Regions from separate parts of the Labrys monachus genome, predicted to be linked through region 1. Evidence: predicted binding sites of a transcription regulator. Region 1 holds the regulator's gene; the other holds the start of a gene.
What was found. Region 1 encodes PhoB, which activates phosphate uptake and scavenging genes when phosphate is short. Its sites were predicted from a motif close to TGTCATNNANCTGTCAT; they were not measured.
Positions count from the first base shown of each region.

Region 1 (4,418 bases):
CGCGGCCTCCCCGCCTTGAGCAGCGATATCTTCACCAAGGCCATTTCCGACGGCGGCCTGCTCAACGCCATCGTCGGCAGCCTTCTGATGGTGGCCCTCGCTCTGGTGATCGGCGCGCCGATCGGCATCATGGCCGGCACCTATCTGGCCGAGGCCGGACGCGGCAGCCGCTTCGCCGCGGCGGTGCGCTTCATCAACGACATCCTGCTCTCGGCCCCCTCGATCCTGATCGGCCTGTTCGTCTACCAGATGGTGGTGGTGCCGACCGGCGGGTTCTCCGGCTGGTCGGGCGTCGTGGCGCTTGCCATCATCATCATGCCGGTCGTCGTCCGCACCACGGAGGACATGCTGTCGCTGGTGCCGATCGGCCTGCGCGAGGCCGCCTTCGCCCTGGGCGCGCCGATGTGGAAGGTGATCGTATCGGTGACGTGGCGGGCGGCCCGCACGGGCATCGTGACGGGCATCCTGCTCTCGCTGGCCCGCGCCGCCGGCGAGACCGCCCCGCTGCTCTTCACCGCCTTCGGCAACCCGAACCTGACATTCGATCTCGGCCAGGCTTTCCCAAGCCTTCCGGCCGCCATCAACCAGCTCGCCCAGGTGCCGGATCCGGCGCAGGTCTCGATCGCCTGGGCCGGCGCGCTCCTCATCACTGCCGGCGTCCTGGCCCTGAACATCATCACCCGCGTCGTGCTCGCCCCCAAGAAATGAGTGCTCCCATGTCCTCTTCTTCCAACGCCTCGATTGCGGTTGCCGACCGTCCCGCCCTCGATCCGAATGCAGCGATCAAGCTCAAGGTCGAAGCCCTCGACTTCTTCTACGGCGACAAGCATGCGCTCAAGGGCATCAATCTCGACATGGGCGAACGCCGTGTCACCGCCATGATCGGCCCGTCGGGTTGCGGCAAGTCGACCCTCCTGCGCGTCCTCAACCGGATGTATGATCTCTATCCGGGCCAGCGCGCCGAGGGAAAGGTGCTGCTCGACGGCCAGAACGTCATCGGCAAGGAAATCGACCCCGCCGTGCTGCGGGCGCGCATCGGCATGGTGTTCCAGAAGCCGACGCCCTTCCCGATGTCGATCTATGACAATATCGCCTTCGGCGTGCGCCTGCACGAGAGTATCGGCAAGGCCGATATGGACAAGCGCGTGGAGTGGTGCCTGACCAAGGCCGCCCTCTGGAACGAGGTCAAGGACCGGCTCAACACGTCGGCGCTCGGCCTGTCCGGCGGCCAGCAGCAGCGCCTGTGCATCGCCCGCACCATCGCGGTGAAGCCGGAAGTGGTCCTTCTTGACGAGCCGACCTCCGCCCTCGATCCGATCTCGACCGCCAAGATCGAAGAGCTGATCGACGAGTTGAAGCGGGATTTCACCATCGTCATCGTCACGCACAACATGCAGCAGGCCGCACGCTGCGCCGACGTGACGGCGTTCTTCTATCTCGGCAATCTCATCGAAGCCGGGCCGACCAACAAGATCTTCACCAGGCCCGACGACAGCCGCACGCAGGATTACATCACGGGCCGCTTCGGCTGACCGGCAACCGGCCGGGCCGGCGGGCCGCCGGCACCGACACACGACATTGGGAGAGCGGCATGTCCGACCACATCGTTACGTCCTTCGATCAGGAATTGCGGGAACTGCGCAACATGATCGCCGAAATGGGCGGCTATGCCGAAAAGAGCGTAGCCGACAGCGTCGAGGCCTTGCTCAAGCGGGACACCCTGCGGGCGCAGGCCGTGATCGAGCTCGATCTCAGCATCGACCGGCTGCAGCGTCAGGTCGAGGACCGCGCCATCCTCGTCATTGCCAAGCGCGGCCCCCTCGCCCTCGACCTGCGCGAGATCGTCTCGGCCCTGCGCGTGGCCAACGACCTCGAGCGCATCGGCGATCTCGGCAAGAACGTCGCCAAGCGCGTGGTCGCCATCAACGGCCACATGCAGCCGGTGCAGCTGTTCGGCGGCTTCGATCACATGGCCGATCTGGTGCTCGAGCAGCTCAAGCAGGTTCTCGACGCCTTCGCCCAGCGCAATGTCGAGGAGGCCCTGTCCGTCTGGCGCTCCGACGGCGAGATCGACGCGATGTACACCTCGCTCTTCCGCGAATTGCTGACCTACATGATGGAGGATCCGCGCAATATCGGCTTCTGCACCCATCTGCTGTTCTGCGCCAAGAACATCGAGCGGATCGGCGACCACGCCACCAACATCGCGGAAACCGTGCATTATCTCGTCACCGGCGAATCGCCGGCCGGCGAACGCCCGAAGAACGACACCAGCACCTCGCTGGTCGACCTGCCCATTCCCGTCAAGTGAAGGCGGGAGGCGGTAACCGGCCGCCGGCCGCCGGTCCCTCTTTCATCGCAAATCCCCTCCGGACGGCCGGGCGGCCCTCCGGAGCCAATGCTGGGGGAGGCCTATGCCTGCCAAGGTTCTGATCGTCGAAGACGAAGAAGCGTTGACGCTGCTGCTGCGCTACAATCTCGAAGCCGAGGGCTACGAGGTCGACAGCGTGGCGCGCGGCGACGAGGCGGAGATCCGCCTTCGCGAAAGCATCCCCGATCTGGTGCTGCTCGACTGGATGCTGCCGGGCCTGTCCGGCATCGAACTGTGCCGCCGCATCCGCATGCGCCCGGAGACGGAGCGGCTGCCGGTGATCATGCTCACGGCGCGCGGCGAAGAGACCGAGCGCGTCCGGGGGCTCGCCACCGGTGCCGACGACTATGTGGTGAAGCCCTTCTCGGTGCCCGAGCTGTCGGCCCGCGTCCGCGCCCTGCTGCGCCGCGCCAAGCCCGATCACGTCGCCTCGCTCCTGAAGGCTGGCGACATCTCCCTCGACCGCGAGACCAAGCGGGTCCATCGCGGCACGCGCGAGATCCGGCTCGGGCCGACCGAATTTCGCCTGCTCGAATTCCTGATGCAGGCGCCCGGCCGCGTCTTCGCCCGCGAGCAACTGCTCGACAGCGTATGGGGCCGTGACGTCTATATCGACGAGCGCACCGTCGACGTGCATGTCGGGCGCCTGCGCAAGGCGATGAACCGCACGCGCGAGATCGATCCCATCCGCACCGTCCGCGGCGCGGGCTATTCGTTCGACGAGACCTTTTCCAAGCAGAACTGATGGTGCGGCGCCCCGCGGGCGACAATCCGCGGGGCGTCGGCGATCACCGGTCGACTGGAAGGCCGGAGACCGGCCCTCCGTCGCACGCGCGGTGATCCCCCGGCGCCTTCAATAGGCGCTCGCCTTGTTGAGCTGCTCGATTTCCGCGCCGTTGAGGGACAGGGCGGTCGCGGCGATGAGATCGCCGAGCTGGGCGACGCTGGTGGCGCTGGCGATCGGCGCGACGAGGCCGGGCCGGGCGATCAGCCAGGCGATGGCGATCTGCGCGGGCGTCGCCCCCTTGGCCTTCGCCACGGCGTCGAGCGCGTCGAGGATGCGCAGGCCGCGCTCGTTGAGGTAGTCGGCCATGCCGCCGCCACGGGCCGCGCTCTTGGAGAAATCGGCTTCCGAGCGATATTTGCCCGACAGGAAGCCCTTGGCGAGCGAGAAATAGCTGGTCACGCCGATCTCGTTCTTGAGGCAGAACGGCTCCAGCTCGGCCTCGTAGCCGGCGCGGTCATAGAGATTGTAATGCGTCTGCAGGTTCTCGAACCGCGGCCAGCCTTCCTTGGCGCTGATCGCCAGCGCCTTGAACATCGTGTTGGCGCTGTGGTTGGAATTGCCGATCACCCTGACCTTGCCGGCCTTGACCAGATCGGCGTAGATGCCGAGCGTCTCTTCCAGCGGCGTCTCGGGATCCTCCCAATGGGAGAGATAGAGGTCGATATAGTCGGTCTGCAGGCGGCGCAGCGATGCCTCGACGGCGCTGGTGATATAGCTGCGGGACAGGCCCTTCTTGCCCGGGCCCATTTCCGAGCCGACCTTGGTGGTCAGCACGATCGCATCGCGGTTGCCGCGCTCCTTCATCCATTTGCCGATCACCGTCTCCGACTCGCCGCCCTGGTTGCCGGGGGCCCAGGCCGAATAGACGTCGGCGGTGTCGACGAGATTGAAGCCCGCATCGACGAAGGCATCGAGAACCGCGAACGAGGCCTTCTCGTCCGCGCTCCAGCCGAAGACGTTGCCGCCCAGCCCGAGCGGGGCCACCATCAGATCGGATCGTCCAATTGCACGCTTTTCCATCAATGCTCTCCGTAGTTCCAGGCAAACAGGTCGGGACGCGCAGTGCCGCCCCTGCCTCAGATCGCCGCGTAAATGACCGGATTGACCGTCAGATCGAGTAGCTCAGCGCCTGTTCGCCGAGAGCGGCCTGGCGCATTTCCTCGACGGAGGTGTTGTCGAGGAGATTGGAGGATATGTCGCGCACCTTCTGCATCAGCAGGCGCACCGTGCAGCTTGGAACATCCGGGCAGTCGGTGCAAG
Region 1 covers NZ_JAUSVK010000001.1:2,447,920-2,452,337, reverse strand. Annotated here, with positions in the region: gene pstA (phosphate ABC transporter permease PstA) at 1-708, shown strand, start outside; gene pstB (phosphate ABC transporter ATP-binding protein PstB) at 717-1,532, shown strand; gene phoU (phosphate signaling complex protein PhoU) at 1,592-2,311, shown strand; gene phoB (phosphate regulon transcriptional regulator PhoB) at 2,415-3,116, shown strand; gene J3R73_RS11045 (aldo/keto reductase) at 3,225-4,178, opposite strand; gene J3R73_RS11040 (RrF2 family transcriptional regulator) at 4,267-4,418, opposite strand, start outside.

Region 2 (4,418 bases), 510 kb from region 1:
GCCTCGCCGCCCTCGCCCGGATCGCGCGCGTGGCGCTGTGCGCCGACCATGCGCTCGGCGTCGATGCCATCGAGGCTGCGGCGCAGGACGCCGGCGTCCGCCTGCCCGTGCTCGTCGAGATCGACGTCGGGGCGGCCCGCTGCGGCCTCGTGCCGGGGCCGGAGGTGCTCGCCTTGGCGCGCCGGATCGCGTCGAGCCGCCACCTCTCCTTCGGCGGCCTGCAGGCCTATCAGGGCCGGGCGCAGCACCAGCGCACGCTCGACGAAAGGACGGCGAGCATCGCCTCGGCCGCCGAGATGACCGGCCGCATGGTCGAGGACCTCCGGACGATCGGCCTCGACTGCCCCATCGTCGGAGGCGCCGGCACCGGCACCTTCGCCCTGGAGGCGGCGACCGGCGTCTTCAACGAGCTGCAGGTCGGTTCCTATGTCTTCATGGATGCCGATTACGGGCGCAACCATCCCGCCCCGCCGTTCCGCCAGTCGCTCTTCGTGCTCAGCACGGTCATGAGCACGCCGAATGCGGAGGTCGCCGTGGTCGATGCCGGGCTGAAGGCCCTGGCGGTGGACAGCGGCCTGCCGCTCGTCTGGCAGCGCGAGGGCGTCACCTATGCCGGCGCCTCCGACGAGCACGGCAAACTCACCCTCGCGCCGGGATCATCGCCCCTGAAGCTCGACGAGAGGGTCATGCTGGTGCCCGGCCATTGCGACCCGACGGTCGACCGCTACGACTGGTATGTCGGCGTGCGCAACGGCCGCGTCGAATGCCTGTGGCCGATTTCGGCCCGCGGCGCGATGAACTGAGAGCACGTGCGCAAGCGGCCGGGATCTGCTTCTCCCGACACGGCAGAAGGCGCCTCGACAGGAGGCAGCCGGCGGGCTGCCATCTCCGACATCGCGGAGATGGCTTTTGGCGTCAAGTCCTTCCGCCTCACTTCTGGACGAAGTTCAGCGCGCTGGTGAGATCGCCGAGCGCCGGCTCGCCATGGGCGGCGAGCGCCGCGTCGCGGTCGGAGATGCCCTTCAGGACCGGCAGTTCGAACCGCTTTGTGATGAAGCGCAGGATCGAGGTGGTGTCGTTGGGCGTATGGTCGACGAAGCCGCGCTTGGCGAAGGGCGAGATGACGATCGCCGGAATGCGCGTGCCCGGACCCCAGCGATCCGCCTTGGGCGGGGCGACATGGTCCCAGAGGCCGCCATTCTCGTCATAGGTCAGGATGACGAGCATATGGGGCCATTGCGGGCTGTGCTCGAGATGGTTGATCAGGGTTTCGACATGGCCGTCGCCCGAGGCGATATCGGCATAGCCGGAATGTTCGTTGAGATTGCCCTGCGGCTTGTAGAAGGCGACCTGCGGCAGCTTGCCCTCGTCGATGTCGCGGATGAAGGCGAGGCCGCTCAGGCCGCCGTCGCGCAGGTGCTCGTCACGGGCCGGCGTCCCCGGCGCGAAATTCGCGAAATAATTGAACGGCTGGTGATGATACTGGAAGGCGGGCGTCGGCGCGGAATTGCCGTGGTCCAGCACGCTCTGCCAGGCGCCGGCATACCAGGCCCAGCTCACGCCCTTGGCGCTGAGGAGATCGCCGATCGTGGTCTGCGTCTGCGGCGGCAGCGTCGTCGGCTGCGCCGGGTCGGCGAGGCGCGGATCGCCGTCCTTCGCCGGCTTGTTGGCGCTCGGCTGATAGGGCGGCTGCATGGTGTTCACCGCATGGAAATCCGGCGTCAGATTGCCGTCCGCCACGAATTTCGGCACGCCGTCGAGCGCCGATTTCGGTGAATTGTCCGCCAGCTTCAGCGTCACCCCGTCAGCCTCGACGGCGGCGATCGACGGCTTGGCCGGGCTCTTGTCGGCGTCCGGATAGGTCGCGACGCAGGCGCAGGCGAGCCAGATATGGTTCATGAACGAACCGCCGAAGGCGCCCATGAAGAAATCGTCCTCCAGCGTATAGCGCTGGGCGATGCGCCAGGCCGCCATCGACGATCCGTCCCAGGTCGACATGACCATGGCGCCCGCATCGGCCCAGGCGACGAACTTGTCGTTCTTGCCGCCGTCGATCTGCATCTGGTTCTGGTAGAAGCGGTGCCACAGATCCTGCGTCGCGGTCGCCGGCGACAGGTTGAAGCCATCCTTGGCATCCACGGCGAAGGGCGCGTTGGGCAGATGCGCCGTTTCGGCTTCCGTCACCGCCGGCTTCACGCCCTTGGCGGTCATCCCGCCCCAGACGGGCGGCAATTCCTTGAGCACCGATCCGTCGCGGTCGAGCTGTGTCCGGCTGGCCTGGCCGGCATTCGCCAAGCCGTCGGCGCCGGGAAAGGACCCGAAGAGATTGTCGAAGCTGCGGTTCTCCGCATAGATCACCACGACCGTCTGGATGCCGTCCAGGCCGACGAGGGCATTGTCTGCCGCCCGCCCCGCCGCGGGCAGGGCCGTGAGGGCGAGCGCCGTCGCGCCCAGCAAAATCCGCTTCTTCATATCCGGTTCTCCGCAGTTGTATTCTCGCCCGTCCGCGGGCAGGAAGGTCCCGGCCTCACCGCCGCCTCATCCGCCGAATCCGGCACGAGGCTCTTCGGACCAGGTCCGCCCTGCCGAAAGTCACTAGCCTGACACCGTTGACGGGATAATGACGTCGAGGTCCCTTCGGAGCGAGCCGATGAACATCCCGCGCATCCCGGCCATGTCGGCAGCCGCCGTCGCCGTCCTTTTCTTCATGATCGGCCCGCGCCTGTCCGCCGCAAGCGGTACGGCCGGCGACACCATCGTGCTTTCCGCACCGGGTGGCCTCAGCCGGGCCGAAGTCCGCCGCCGCACCCGGGCGCTGACGGCTCTCGGGCGGGACATGTTTTCGGATCCCTCGCTGTCGGCGTCCGGCAAGCTCGCCTGCGCCAGCTGCCATGCGCCCGACCACGCGCTCGGTCCGGCCAATGCCCTGTCGGTCCAGTTCGGCGGCGCCGACATGCGTCAGCCCGGCCTGCGCGCGGTGCCGTCGCTCAAATATGTGCAGATCGTTCCCCAGTTCTCCGAGCACTTCTACGATTCGGAGGACGATTCCGACGAAAGCGTCGACAACGGGCCGACCGGCGGCCTGACATGGGACGGGCGCGCCGACCGCGGCGCCGACCAGGCGCGCATCCCCCTGCTCTCCCCCTTTGAAATGGGGAACGAAAGTGCCGGCAACGTCGTCGACCGCGCGCTCCGGGCGGGTTACGGCGAACGCCTGCGCACCATTTACGGCGCCGACATCCTGGGCGATCGCAAGGCTCTCTTCGACGGCATCCTCGAGGCTTTCGAGGTCTATGAGCAGGACGAGGCCACCTTCTATCCCTACAGCAGCAAATATGACGCCTATCTCGCCGGCAAGGCCACGTTGAGCCCCGCCGAGGCGCATGGGCTCGAGCTGTTCAACGATCCCGGCAAGGGCAATTGCGCCGAATGCCATATCAGCCAGCGCGGCAATGACGGCACGCCGCCGCAATTCACCGATTACGGCCTGATCGCCCTCGGCGTGCCGCGCAACCTCGACATCCCCGCCAATCGCGATCCCGCCTATTTCGACCTCGGCCTGTGCGGCCCGCTTCGCACCGACTTCCGCGGCCGCACGGATTATTGCGGCCTGTTCCGCACGCCGAGCCTGCGCAATGTCGCCACGCGCCAGACCTTCTTCCACAACGGCGCCTTCCATTCGCTGAAGAAGGCGGTGGAATTCTATGCCCGGCGCGACACCAATCCGGAGCAATGGTATCCGCGCCGGGCCGACGGAACGGTCGACAAGTTCGACGACCTGCCGGCGGCATACCAAGCGAACATCAACACCGATCCGCCGTTCGACCGCCATGCCGGCGACAGGCCGGCGCTGGACGACAAGGAGATCGACGACATCGTCGCCTTCCTGCAGACGCTGAACGACGGCTACGTGGCCGAACAGGGGACGGCCCGCCTGCCCTGAGCGGAATTTCCGACCCCTTCAACGGATGGACCGAGAGCGCTCGCCTCGGCGACCTTTCTTCCACTTGCGGCGTTTTGATGCGAGAAGGGCCTGATCGGCAAAGCCGGCATCAGGTCAATGGAAGCGGCGGGAAGGAAGCAGGCATGGACATGGAAGAGCTGTTGCCCGAGAGGGAATCGGCGCCGCAGGAAGCAGCAGGCGCGGTGAGCCTGTCGGGGATTTTCGGGCTCGACGGACTGGTGGCCGCCGTCACCGGCGGCGGCAGCGGCATCGGCCTTGCGGCAGCGCAGGCGCTGGCGGCCGCCGGCGCGAGCGTCGTCATCCTCGATCGCGCCGAGGTCGCCGACGAAATCCTGATGGCGATCAAGGGGGCTGTGCCGGTCACGGCGCTGGTCGCCGACGTCTGCGACGAAGCGGCTGTCGACGCCGCCTTCGACAAGATCGCGCACCGCTATGGGCATGTCGACATCCTCGT
Region 2 covers NZ_JAUSVK010000001.1:2,959,234-2,963,651, reverse strand. Annotated here, with positions in the region: gene J3R73_RS13400 (DSD1 family PLP-dependent enzyme) at 1-803, shown strand, start outside; gene J3R73_RS13395 (acid phosphatase) at 931-2,472, opposite strand; gene J3R73_RS13390 (cytochrome-c peroxidase) at 2,651-3,943, shown strand; gene J3R73_RS13385 (SDR family NAD(P)-dependent oxidoreductase) at 4,087-4,418, shown strand, end outside.
Region 2: the regulator PhoB is predicted to act here: its motif matches at 2,610-2,626, upstream of J3R73_RS13395 (acid phosphatase).